2 regions of the Pseudomonas sp. BJa5 genome follow, and region 2 is predicted to be linked to the other one. Evidence: predicted binding sites of a transcription regulator. Region 2 holds the regulator's gene; the other holds the start of a gene.
What was found. Region 2 encodes sigma-54, which starts transcription at its own class of promoters, with help from an activator protein. Its sites were predicted from a motif close to ANTGGCATNNANNTTGCTNT; they were not measured.
Positions count from the first base shown of each region.

Region 1: the regulator sigma-54 is predicted to act here: its motif matches at 1,816-1,835, upstream of glnA (type I glutamate--ammonia ligase).

Region 1 is NZ_JALRNG020000016.1:27,282-34,084, reverse strand. It holds gene glnA (type I glutamate--ammonia ligase) at 314-1,720, opposite strand; gene thiI (tRNA uracil 4-sulfurtransferase ThiI) at 2,052-3,506, shown strand; gene typA (translational GTPase TypA) at 3,634-5,457, shown strand; gene M2D63_RS11465 (YkgJ family cysteine cluster protein) at 5,623-6,030, opposite strand; gene M2D63_RS11460 (glycogen/starch/alpha-glucan phosphorylase) at 6,230-6,803, shown strand, end outside.
Region 2 is NZ_JALRNG020000005.1:93,211-100,013, forward strand. It holds gene M2D63_RS04385 (KpsF/GutQ family sugar-phosphate isomerase) at 102-1,076, shown strand; gene M2D63_RS04390 (HAD family hydrolase) at 1,076-1,600, shown strand; gene lptC (LPS export ABC transporter periplasmic protein LptC) at 1,609-2,181, shown strand; gene lptA (lipopolysaccharide transport periplasmic protein LptA) at 2,168-2,692, shown strand; gene lptB (LPS export ABC transporter ATP-binding protein) at 2,693-3,418, shown strand; gene M2D63_RS04410 (RNA polymerase factor sigma-54) at 3,598-5,091, shown strand; gene hpf (ribosome hibernation-promoting factor, HPF/YfiA family) at 5,172-5,480, shown strand; gene ptsN (PTS IIA-like nitrogen regulatory protein PtsN) at 5,493-5,957, shown strand; gene rapZ (RNase adapter RapZ) at 5,961-6,803, shown strand, end outside.

The DNA of each region.
Region 1 (6,803 bases), on a different contig from region 2:
TCGCGGGCGCTGGTTGTCTGCTGGTAACAAGAAAATGCAAAAAACAAACCAAGGCTCCGAAAAGAAGCGGAATTCCCGGATAAAGACCTGTAATTGCGCGAAAAACACCTAAAAAACGCTGGAGCGGCCAATTTTCTGAACCAAAATGGGCCGGTCAGTCTGCAAGCAGGTGGTTGAGTGCACCAATATAGAGCATAGGGGAAAAGTCGATGCATGCAGGCTGAAGGCTGCGGTGCCGAGAGCAGAAAACAAAAAGGCCTCCCGAAGGAGGCCTTTCTTGTTGCGTTACGCCGCTTGCGCGAGCGTCACTGGCTTAGCAGCTGTAGTACAGCTCGTATTCCAGTGGGTGTACGAAGGTGCGGACCTTGATTTCTTCTTCGCTCTTCAGGGCGATGTAGGCATCGATGAAGTCGTCGGAGAATACGCCGCCCTTGGTCAGGAACGCACGGCCCTTGTCCAGCTCTTCCAGGGCTTCTTTCAGGCTGCCGCAAACCTGTGGGATTTCCTTGGCCTCTTCAGGCGGCAGGTCGTACAGGTTCTTGTCGGCGGCATCGCCTGGGTGGATCTTGTTCTGGATACCGTCCAGACCAGCCATCAGCAGTGCAGCGAAGGCCAGGTACGGGTTGGCAGCCGGGTCCGGGAAGCGCGCTTCGATACGACGGGCTTTCGGGCTCGAAACGTAAGGAATACGGATCGAAGCGGAACGGTTGCGAGCCGAGTAGGCCAGCATGACCGGGGCTTCGAAGCCTGGGACCAGACGCTTGTAGGAGTTGGTCGACGGGTTGGTGAAGCCGTTCAGGGCCTTACCGTGCTTGATGATACCGCCGATGAAGTACAGGGCGGTGTCGGACAGGCCGGCATAGCCTTCGCCCGCGAAGGTGTTCTTGCCGTCTTTCCAGATCGACATGTGAACGTGCATGCCCGAGCCGTTGTCGCCGTACAGTGGCTTAGGCATGAAGGTAGCGGTGCGGCCGTAGGCGTCGGCAACGTTGTGCACGACATACTTCAGGGTCTGGACTTCGTCGGCTTTCTTCACCAGGGTGTTGAACTTGACGCCGATTTCGTTCTGGCCGGCAGTCGCCACTTCGTGGTGGTGAACTTCGACGGTCTGACCCATTTCTTCCAGTGCGTTGCACATGGCAGTACGGATTTCGTGGTCGTGGTCGAACGGCGGAACCGGGAAGTAGCCGCCTTTGACGCCTGGACGGTGGCCCTTGTTGCCGCCTTCGACGTCCTGGTCAGACATCCACGAGCCTTGCTCGGAGAAGATCTTGAACATGGAGCCGGAGATGTCGGACTTGAACTTCACTTCGTCGAAGATGAAGAACTCAGGCTCGGGACCGGCGAACACGGTGTCACCGATCATGGTGGCTTTCAGGTGCTCTTCGGCACGCTTGGCGATCGCACGTGGGTCGCGGTCGTAGCCTTGCATGCTCGAAGGCTCGATGATGTCGCAGACCAGGATCAGGGTCGGCTCTTCGGTGAACGGGTCCAGAACGGCGGTATCGTCAACCGGCATCAGGATCATGTCGGAAGCTTCGATGCCTTTCCAGCCAGCGATGGAGGAACCGTCGAACATCTTGCCGACTTCGAAGAAGTCGTCTTCCAGCGCATCGCGAGCTGGCATGGTCACGTGGTGCTGGGTGCCACGGGTGTCAGTGAAACGCAGGTCAATCCACTTGACGTCATGATCTTTGATGAGTTGAACCGACTTCGACATAGTGTCCTCCGGGTGGGGTAGAGCTTGCCTGTGCAGCCCTTTAATTTGGGTGATGCCGGGCGCGAATAGTCGGCCAAGGCAACCTGCCTCACAAGGGAGCAAATTGCATGCCAGTGCCCCGGTTTGGCATTTCTGCCCCATTCCTACGCGTTTCAGGGGGTTTTGGCCCGAGTGTCGGACAATTTTTGCACCCTGATGAGGCGTTATTTTGCTCTAGCGCACCATATCAGTGCATGCAAAACCTTCTGTACGATAATTGGTTAAACCTTGAACAATTTCCGCTATAATCCGCGCCCCACTTTTTTAGTCGGCAGCGCACGCACAGTTTTTCATGAAACTAATCGTAAAAGTCTTCCCGGAAATCACCATCAAGAGCCGCCCGGTTCGCAAGCGTTTCATCCGTCAGCTGGGCCGCAATATTCGCACCGTGCTCAAGGATCTCGATCCTGAGCTGGCGGTCGATGGTGTCTGGGACAACCTCGAGGTGGTCACCCGCATCGAGGACGAGAAAGTCCTGCGTGAGATGACCGAGCGCCTGACCTGCACCCCGGGCATTGCCCACTTCCTGCAGGTCGAAGAGTACCCGCTGGGCGATTTCGACGACATCGTTGCCAAGTGCAAGACTCACTTCGGCCACCTGCTGGCCGGCAAGCGCTTCTCCGTACGCTGCAAGCGTGGCGGTCACCACGACTTCACCTCGATGGACGTCGACCGTTATGTCGGCAGCCAGCTGCGCCAGCAGTGCGGTGCCGCCGGTATCGACCTGCGCAACCCCGAGGTCGAGGTGCGCATCGAGGTGCGCGACCAGCGCCTGTACGTGATCCACAGCCAGCACAAGGGCATCGGCGGCTACCCGCTGGGCGCCCTGGAGCAGACCCTGGTGCTGATGTCCGGTGGTTTCGACTCCACCGTGGCGGCCTACCAGATGATGCGTCGCGGCCTGATGACCCACTTCTGCTTCTTCAACCTCGGCGGCCGTGCCCACGAACTGGGGGTGATGGAAGTCGCCCACTACCTGTGGAAGAAATACGGCAGCAGCCAGCGCGTGCTGTTCATCAGCGTGCCGTTCGAGGAAGTGGTCGGCGAGATCCTCGGCAAGGTCGACAACAGCTATATGGGCGTGACCCTCAAGCGCATGATGCTGCGCGCGGCGGCGCAGATGGCCGATCGTCTGGAGATCGACGCGCTGGTCACCGGCGAGGCGATTTCCCAGGTCTCGAGCCAGACCCTGCCGAACCTGTCGATCATCGACCAGGCCACCGACAAGCTGGTGCTTCGCCCGCTGCTGGCCACCCACAAGCAGGACATCATCGACCAGGCCGAGGCGATCGGCACCGCCGACTTCGCCAAGCACATGCCTGAATACTGTGGCGTGATCTCGGTGAACCCGACCACCCACGCCAAGCGCCACCGCATCGAACATGAAGAGAAGCAGTTCGACATGGCGGTGCTGGAGCGCGCCCTGGAGCGCGCCCGCCTGATCGCCATCGATCATGTGATCGACGAACTGAGCCAGGACATCCAGGTCGAGGAAGTCGCCCAGGCGCTGGCCGGCCAGGTGGTGATCGACATCCGTCACCCGGATGCCCAGGAAGATGAACCGCTGGAACTGGAAGGCATCGAAGTGAAACTCATGCCGTTCTATGCGATCAACAGCCGCTTCAAGGAACTGGACCCAGCGCGCCAGTACCTGCTGTATTGCGACAAGGGCGTGATGAGTCGGCTGCATGCCCACCACCTGCTGAGCGAGGGACATGCCAATGTGCGTGTTTATCGTCCGGCATAAGACGCCGGGGCTGTATGGCGGAAGCATCCGCCATCGCCCTCCCGACCGCCGGGCAGTCTGAGCACCGTTCATTCATATTCGCCGCTTAAAATAGCGGCAACCCGAATCCTCTGATCGAGAAACACAAGTGATCGAAAATCTGCGTAACATCGCCATCATCGCCCACGTTGACCATGGTAAAACCACCCTCGTCGACAAACTCCTGCGCCAGTCCGGCACCCTGGAGCGTAACGAGCTCAACGACGAGCGCGTCATGGACTCCAACGACCAGGAAAAAGAGCGCGGTATTACCATTCTGGCGAAAAACACCGCCATCAACTGGAACGGCTACCACATCAACATCGTCGACACCCCCGGCCACGCCGACTTCGGTGGCGAGGTTGAGCGTGTAATGTCGATGGTCGACTCCGTGCTGCTGCTGGTCGACGCCCAGGACGGCCCGATGCCGCAAACCCGCTTCGTGACCAAGAAGGCCTTCGAAGCCGGTCTGAAGCCAATCGTCGTGATCAACAAGGTCGACCGTCCGGGCGCGCGTCCTGACTGGGTTCTGGACCAGATCTTCGACCTGTTCGACAACCTCGGTGCCACCGACGAACAGCTGGACTTCAAAGTCGTCTACGCCTCGGCCCTGAACGGCATCGCCGGTCTGGACCACACCGAAATGGGCGAAGACATGACCGCGCTGTACCAGTCGATCATCGACAACGTACCGGCGCCGGCTGTTGACCGTGACGGTCCGTTCCAGATGCAGATCTCCGCACTGGACTACAACAGCTTCCTGGGTGTTATCGGCGTTGGCCGTATCGCCCGTGGTCGCGTCAAGCCGAACACCCCGGTCGTCGCCATCGACACCGACGGCAAGAAGCGCAACGGTCGTATCCTCAAGCTGATGGGTCACCACGGTCTGCACCGCGTTGACGTCGAAGAAGCCCAGGCCGGCGACATCGTCTGCATCAGCGGTTTCGACGAGCTGTTCATCTCCGACACCCTGTGCACCCCTGACGTTGTCGAGGCGATGAAGCCGCTGACCGTCGACGAGCCGACCGTTTCGATGACCTTCCAGGTCAACGACTCGCCGTTCTGCGGTAAGGAAGGCAAGTTCGTCACCAGCCGTAACATCAAGGAACGTCTGGACAAAGAGCTGCTGTACAACGTGGCACTGCGCGTTGAAGAAGGCGACTCGGCTGACAAGTTCAAGGTTTCCGGCCGTGGTGAGCTGCACCTGTCGGTTCTGATCGAAACCATGCGTCGTGAAGGCTTCGAGATGGCTGTAGGCCGTCCTGAAGTAATCATCCGCGAAGTAGGCGGCGTCAAGCAGGAGCCGTTCGAGAACGTCACCATCGACATCCCTGAAGAATCCCAGGGCAAGGTCATGGAAGAAATGGGCCTGCGTAAGGGCGACCTGACCAACATGGCGCCGGATGGCAAGGGCCGTGTACGTCTGGAATACAACATTCCAGCCCGTGGTCTGATCGGTTTCCGTAACCAGTTCCTGACCCTGACCAACGGTGCCGGCATCCTGACCTCGATCTTCGATCGCTACGACACCATGAAGTCCGGCCAGATGTCCGGCCGTCTGAACGGCGTACTGGTTTCGGTCGAGACCGGCAAGGCCCTGACCTACTCCCTGGAAACCCTGCAGGCGCGCGGCAAGCTGTTCGTCGAGCACGGCCAGGAGATCTACAACGGTCAGATCATCGGTCTGAACAGCCGTGACAACGACCTGGGCGTGAACCCGACCAAAGGCAAGAAGCTCGACAACATGCGTGCTTCGGGCAAGGACGAGACCATTGCCCTGGTTCCGCCGGTTCGTCACACCCTGGAACAGGCCCTGGAATTCATCCAGGACGACGAGCTGTGCGAAGTCACGCCTAAGTCGATCCGTCTGCGTAAGAAGATCCTCGACGAAGGCGAGCGTACCCGCGCTGCCAAGAAAGCCAAGGCTAACTAAGCCCGGCTGAACGAAAACGCCCCCGGTCGCAAGACCGGGGGCGTTTTTGTTTGTCTGGAACTACCGGTGGGAGCAGCCGGTGGGAGCGGGCTTGCCCCGCGATTGCGGGTTGTCAGTCACATCGCATCGCGGGGCAAGCCCGCTCCCACAGCAAGTCCGCTCCTGCTAGCGGCGAGCCACCGGCTTGGGGATATACGCGCAATACCCCGGGCGCGGCCCGATTCGCGGGTGGTTGCGGCAGGTGTCCGGGCGAGTTTCATAAATGGTGCACAGGCGGCTCTTGCGGTCCAGATAGATGCAGTCGTCGTTGCTCATCTGCGCCAGGGTGAAGATGCCCGATTTCTGGTTGAAGCGCTGGATGATCCCGTCTTTCTGCAAGCGCTTGGCAATGTTCTTCGGCGGTTCGCCCACCTCGAACTCATCCACCACACCCATGCGGATCAGGTCTTTAATCTTCACTTCCGTCGGCAAGGTGCAGCAGGTCGAGTTGCAGCCCCCGCACATATGGCTTTGGTACTTCTGCCAGGTCTCCAGGCGGTCGACTTCGGCGGCGGCAATCAGGGTCGGTTTCATCAGGTTCTGGTTATAGATGTTCGGTTGGGCGCGCGATCATACCGGAGTTGGTCAAAATGTGAACAACCATTTGCCGGTTCTCACGCCAACGGGTACCGCTTTTGCACAGAAACTCCAGAACCCGCACTGTCGCTCCGTGTCGAACCGTCTAGGCTGAGAAATCTCCATCCGCATTCGTCAACTTGATCGAGGACGTCGCATGTCTCAGGAACCACTCGCTCGTGACGCAGAGGTGGCCGCTTTTCGCACCGCTGTACTGGATAAATTGACCTACGCGGTCGGCAAGGACCCGGAGCACGCCTTCGAACATGACTGGTTCGAGGCCATCGCCCTGGCAGCCCGTGATCACATGGTCGATCACTGGATGGACCACACCCGGCAGATTTATCGCAAGAGCCAGAAGCGGGTGTACTACCTGTCCCTGGAGTTTCTCATCGGTCGCTTGCTGTATGACAGCCTGAGCAACCTCGGCCTGCTGGAGATCGCCCGCGAGGCGCTGAGCGGGCTGGATGTCGACCTGGAGCGGATCCGCCTGCTGGAGCCGGATGCGGCCCTGGGCAATGGCGGTCTCGGTCGGTTGGCGGCCTGTTTCATGGAAAGCATGTCGACCCTGGGTATCGCTGCCCACGGCTATGGCATCCGCTACGAGCACGGTCTGTTCCGCCAGGCGGTGGTCGATGGCTGGCAGCAGGAGCAGACCGAGAACTGGCTGGATTTCGGCAACCCCTGGGAGTTCGAGCGGGCCGAGGTGATCTACCCGATCAGCTTCGGCG
Region 2 (6,803 bases):
ATGGTTAAGCTAGATAGACGACCGTATGACAATCACAAGGTGAGGGTTTTGCGCATTGTCGCTATAATCGGCGCCTTTTCATCAGCCAAGCCGTTTCCGACATGAGCCAATCCAGCGAGCTGATCCAATCCGCACGGCGCACTATCGACCTTGAAATCAAGGCGGTAGAAGGCCTGCTGGCCCACATCGACGCCGATTTCGTCAAAGCCTGCGAATTGATCCTGGCCAGCAAGGGCCGGGTCGTCGTGGTCGGGATGGGCAAGTCGGGGCATATCGGCAAGAAACTCGCCGCCACCCTGGCCAGCACCGGAACGCCGGCATTCTTCGTTCACCCGGCAGAGGCGAGCCACGGCGACATGGGCATGATCACTCGCGACGATGTGATCCTGGCCCTGTCCAACTCCGGTTCCACTGCCGAGATCGTTACCCTGTTGCCGCTGATCAAGCGCCTGGGCATCCAGCTGATCAGCCTGACCGGCAACCCCGATTCGCCGCTGGCCAAGGCCGCCGAGGTCAACCTGGACGCGCGGGTCGAGCAGGAAGCCTGCCCTTTGAACCTGGCGCCTACCTCCTCGACCACTGCCGCCCTGGTGCTGGGCGACGCCCTGGCCATCGCCCTGCTCGAAGCCCGCGGCTTCACGGCCGAAGACTTCGCCTTCTCGCACCCCGGTGGCGCGCTCGGGCGGCGCTTGCTGCTCAAGGTCGAAAACGTCATGCACGCTGGCACGGAGTTGCCACAAGTCAGCCGCGGCACCCTGCTCAAGGACGCGCTTCTTGAAATGTCTCGCAAAGGCTTGGGCATGACCGTAGTCCTCGAGGCCGACGGACGCCTGGCCGGGATCTTTACCGACGGCGACCTGCGCCGCAGCCTCGACCGCAACATCGACGTGCACACCACCCGCATCGAAGAGGTCATGACCGCCCACGGCAAGACCGCTCGCGCAGACATGCTGGCGGCCGAGGCGCTGAAGATCATGGAAGACCACAAGATCAACGCCCTGGTGGTGATCGACAAGAACGAGCGCCCGGTCGGCGCCCTGAACATGCACGACCTGCTGCGCGCCGGAGTGATGTAATGAATGACCAGTTGATGCAACGCGGCAAGGCCATCAAACTTGCCGTGTTCGATGTGGACGGTGTGCTGACCGACGGTCGCCTGTACTTCCTCGAAGACGGCAGCGAATTCAAGACCTTCAACACCCTCGACGGCCAGGGCATCAAGATGCTCATGGCCTCGGGCGTGACCACGGCGATCATCAGTGGCCGCAAGACCCCGGTGGTCGAACGCCGGGCGAAGAACCTCGGCATCCCCCACTTGTACCAGGGGCGCGAAGATAAATTGGTGGTCCTGGACGAACTTCTCGGCCAGCTCAACCTAAGCTATGAACAGGTCGCCTATCTGGGCGACGACCTGCCCGACCTGCCGGTGATTCGTCGAGTCGGCCTGGGAATGGCCGTGGCCAATGCCGCAGCCTTTGTCCGCGAGCATGCCCACGGGACCACCAAGGCCCGCGGCGGCGAAGGCGCAGCCCGCGAATTCTGCGAGCTGATCCTGCAAGCCCAGGGCAATCTCGATGCGGCAAACGCCCACTACCTGTAGAGCGATACATGTTCAGTAAAAAAATCCGCACCATTGCGCTGTTCAGTGTGATTGCCGCCTTGCTGGTGGCCGTCGGCTACTGGAACATCGGCCCCGAGAGCTTCCTCGACAAGCCGGTCGCCCGTGTCGACGAAAATGCCATCGACTACTACGCCACCAATGCCCACAGCGTGCAGTTCCTGCCCGACGGCAAGCTGCAGTACGAGATGACCGCTGACAAGGTCGAACACCTCAAGGTCAGTGAAACTACCCTGCTGACCAAGCCGGACCTGCAGCTGTACCGCGGCACGACCTACCCCTGGCACGTGCAGAGCGACAAGGGCGAAGTCAACCCGGACGGCAGCGAAGTGGAATTGATCGACTCGGTACGGATCGCCCGCACCGATGAAAAAAACCGCACTACCATCATTACCACCACCCGCATGACGGTGTTCCCGCAGAAGCAATATGCGCAAACCGAGCAAGCCGTTAAAATCGACGGCGCCGGTGGCGTGACTACGGGCAAGGGAATGAAGGCGTATTTGAAAGACGGCAGGATGGACCTGTTGTCCAACGTAAGAGGACAGTATGAGGCTCGTTAAAACCCTCCCCTTTTTGCTCAGCCTGAGCGCAGCACTGGGAAGCGCGAGCGCCTGGGCCCTGCCGACTGACCGTGACCAGCCTATCCGTATCCAGGCCGACGATGCGCACCTGGACGACAAGCAAGGCGTCGCCACCTACAAGGGCGATGTGATCATCACCCAGGGCTCGATGATGATCAAAGGCAACACCGTGACCATCACCCGCGCCGCCAGCGGCGACATCGACGTGGTGACCTCGGTGGGCAACCTCGCCTACTTCGAGCAGCAACAGAGCGCCGCCAAGCCCGACAAGATGAAAGGCTGGGCGGTGACCATCCAGTACCAGGCGCAGAAAGACATGGTGATCCTCACCGACCGCGCCAAGGTCGAGAACGAAGGCAACACCACCGAAGGCGAGAAGATCGTCTACAACACCAAGACCCAGGTGGCGACCGCCGGTCGTGGTGGCAACGTGGCCACGCCACGTCAGCGCATCGACATGGTGATCCAGCCGAAGAAGAAGGCCGAGTAAATGGCGACCCTCAAAGCCCAGCACCTGGCCAAGAGCTACAAAAGCCGACAAGTGGTTCGCGACGTCAGCCTGTCCATCGACAGCGGCCAGATCGTCGGCCTGCTCGGCCCCAACGGCGCCGGCAAGACCACCTGTTTCTACATGATCGTCGGCCTGGTCCAGGCCGACCAGGGCCGCGTCCTGATCGACGACCTGGATGTCAGCCACCAGCCGATGCACGGTCGCGCCCGTGCCGGCATCGGCTACCTGCCCCAGGAAGCCTCGATCTTTCGCAAGCTGTCGGTAGCCGACAACATCCTCGGGATCCTCGAGACCCGCAAGGACCTCGATGCCGCCGGTCGACGCAAGGAGCTGGAAAGCCTGCTGCAGGAATTCCATATCAGCCACATTCGCGACAACCTCGGCATGAGCCTGTCCGGTGGTGAACGCCGCCGCGTCGAAATCGCCCGCGCCCTGGCGACCGCGCCGAAGTTCATCCTGCTCGACGAACCCTTTGCCGGTGTCGACCCGATCTCGGTCGGCGACATCAAGCAGATCATCCATCACCTCAAGGCCAAGGGCATCGGTGTGCTGATCACCGACCACAACGTCCGTGAGACCCTGGATATCTGCGAAACCGCGTACATCGTCAACGATGGCCAGCTGATCGCCGAAGGCGATGCAGAGACCATCCTGGCCAATGACCTGGTGAAAGAGGTGTACCTGGGCCACGAGTTCCGCTTGTAAGTTCGAAGCGACACGGCGTTTGCCGGAGGCTGCTGGTCCGTTTCCATACGGCATAATTGTTACAGCACCCTAGGCAAACGCTCCAATTTCAGGCATATAATTTGCTTAAAGTTGGCGCTTCGGTGCCCTTGTAGTGGATGGCGCATGTGCGCCGGCGAAAAAGGTGTTAAGCCCCTGCCATGAAACCATCGCTCGTCCTAAGAATGGGCCAGCAACTGACGATGACTCCTCAGTTGCAACAGGCCATCCGTCTGCTCCAGCTGTCTACCCTGGACCTCCAGCAGGAAATCCAGGAAGCGCTGGAGTCGAACCCGATGCTCGAACGCCAGGAAGATGGCGACGACTTCGACAACAGCGACCCGATGGCCGACAACGCCGAAAGCAAGCCTGTTGCCGAAACCCAGGACACCAGCTTCCAGGAATCCACGCCGACCGTGGACAGCCTGGACGAAGGCGAATGGAGCGAGCGCATTCCCAACGAGCTGCCCGTCGACACGGCCTGGGAAGACATCTACCAGACCAGCGCCAGCAGCCTGCCCAGCAATGACGATGACGAGTGGGACTTCACCACCCGTACCTCGGCTGGCGAAAGCCTGCAGAGCCACCTGCTCTGGCAGTTGAACCTGGCACCGATGTCCGACACCGACCGGCTGATCGCCGTGACGCTGATCGACTGCATCAACAATCAGGGCTACCTGGACGAGTCCCTCGAGGAAATCTGCGAATCCTTCGATCCTGAACTGGATATCGAACTGGACGAAGTCGAGGCCGTCCTGCACCGCATCCAGCAGTTCGAGCCCGCCGGCATCGGCGCGCGCAACCTCAGCGAATGCCTGCTGCTGCAACTGCGCCAGCTGCCCGCCCGCACGCCGTGGATGGCCGAGGCCCAGCGCCTGGTCAATGATTACATCGACCTGCTGGGCAGCCGCGATTACAGCCAGCTGATGCGTCGCATGAAGCTCAAGGAAGACGAACTGCGCCAGGTCATCGAACTGGTCCAGAGCCTCAACCCGCGTCCGGGCTCGCAGATCGAGTCCACCGAAGCCGAATACGTGGTTCCCGACGTGATCGTGCGCAAGGACAACGAGCGCTGGCTGGTCGAGCTGAACCAGGAGGCCGTTCCACGCCTGCGGGTCAACCCGCAGTACGCAGGTTTCGTCCGGCGCGCCGACACCAGCGCCGACAACACCTTCATGCGCAACCAGTTGCAAGAGGCCCGCTGGTTCATCAAGAGCCTGCAGAGCCGCAACGAGACCCTGATGAAGGTCGCCACCCAGATCGTCGAGCACCAGCGTGGCTTCCTCGACCATGGTGACGAAGCGATGAAGCCGCTGGTGCTGCACGACATCGCCGAAGCGGTGGGCATGCACGAGTCGACCATTTCCCGGGTAACCACCCAGAAATACATGCACACCCCGCGGGGCATCTACGAGCTGAAGTACTTTTTCTCCAGCCACGTCAGCACCTCCGAGGGCGGTGAATGCTCGTCCACGGCGATCCGCGCGATCATCAAAAAACTGGTTGCAGCGGAAAATCAGAAAAAGCCATTGAGTGACAGCAAGATCGCTGGTTTACTGGAGGCACAAGGCATTCAGGTAGCCCGTCGCACCGTCGCCAAGTACCGCGAGTCCCTCGGCATCGCACCGTCGAGCGAGCGCAAGCGACTGATGTAGCCCCTGAGATGTGCCACAGCAGTTCAGTGGCAGGCGCAATACCTGCCTCTTTATGCACGGGCAACAAAAGGAGAAGCTGTATGCAAGTCAATATCAGTGGACAGCATGTAGAAGTCACCCAACCGCTGCGCGAGTACGTCGAACAGAAACTGAAACGGCTGGAAGGGCACTTCGACAGGATTACCAACGTGACGGTGATCATGAAGGTCGAGAAATTGCAGCAGAAAATCGAAGCGACGCTGTTCATTCCCGGCGGCGAAGTGGTTGCAAATGCCGAACACGCAGACATGTATGCAGCGATCGACGCCTTGACCGACAAGCTCGACCGCCAACTGAAAAAACACAAGGAAAAACAGCAGAGCCTGCTGCAAGGTGCAGCAGCCCGCTGATCCCCCTCATCCATGATCCGACTTGAAACCATCCTGACCCCCGGCCGTTCCCTGGTGAACGTGCCGGGAGGCAGTAAAAAGCGCGCCCTGGAAAAGGTCGCCAACGTGATCGCCGAGCAAGTGCCCGAACTGGAGATGCAAGACGTCTTCGAGAAGCTGGTCGCTCGCGAAAAACTGGGTTCCACCGGCTTCGGCAATGGCATTGCCATTCCCCACTGCCGGCTCGAGGGCTGCATGGCGCCGGTAAGCGCCCTGCTGCACCTGGATGCCCCTATTGATTACGATGCCATCGACGGCGCCCCGGTCGACCTGCTGTTTGTCCTGCTGGTTCCGGAAGCGGCCACCGATGCACACCTGGAACTGCTGCGCCAGATCGCCAGCATGCTCGACCGCAAAGACGTTCGTGAGCGCTTGCGGGCCGCCGGCAGCAGTGAAGCGCTGTACCAGGTCGTCCTGGACGTACAGAACGAGCACTGACCCATGCGCCTGATCATCGTCAGCGGTCGCTCCGGCTCCGGCAAGAGCACCGCCCTCGCGGTACTGGAGGACAACGGCTTTTACTGCATCGACAACCTGCCTGCCGGGTTGCTGCCGCAGTTGGCCGAAAACGCGCTGATCAATACCGAGCTGATGCAACCCAAGGTCGCCGTATCGATCGATGCGCGCAACCTGCCCAGCCACCTGATTCGTTTTCCCGAACTGCTTGAAGACGCTCGCAGCCGGCATATCCAGTGTGACGTGCTGTACCTGGACGCCGACGAAGAGACCCTGCTCAAGCGCTTTTCGGAAACCCGTCGGCGCCACCCGCTGACCAACGCCAATCGTTCCCTGGCCGAAGCGATCAAGGTCGAAAGCGAACTGCTCGGACCAATCGCCGACCTCGCCGACCTCAAGATCGACACCACCAACCTGAACCTCTACCAGTTGCGAGATTCGGTCAAACTGCGCCTGCTCAACCAGCCTGAGCCCGGCACGGCCTTTCTGGTCGAGTCGTTCGGCTTCAAGCGCGGCATGCCGGTGGACGCCGACCTGGTGTTCGACGTGCGCTGCCTGCCCAACCCCTACTGGAAACCGGAGCTGCGCGAGCATTCAGGCCTTGAGCAACCGGTTATCGATTACCTGGCGGCGCAGCCCGATGTCGAGGAAATGTTCCAGGACATCTCCAGCTACCTGCTCAAATGGCTGCCCCGCTTTGCCGCCAGCAACCGCGCCTACGTCACCATCGCCATCGGCTGTACCGGCGGGCATCACCGCTCGGTGTACCTGACCGAGCGCCTCGGCCAGGCGCTGCAGCACTCACTGAAGAATGTCCAGGTTCGCCAC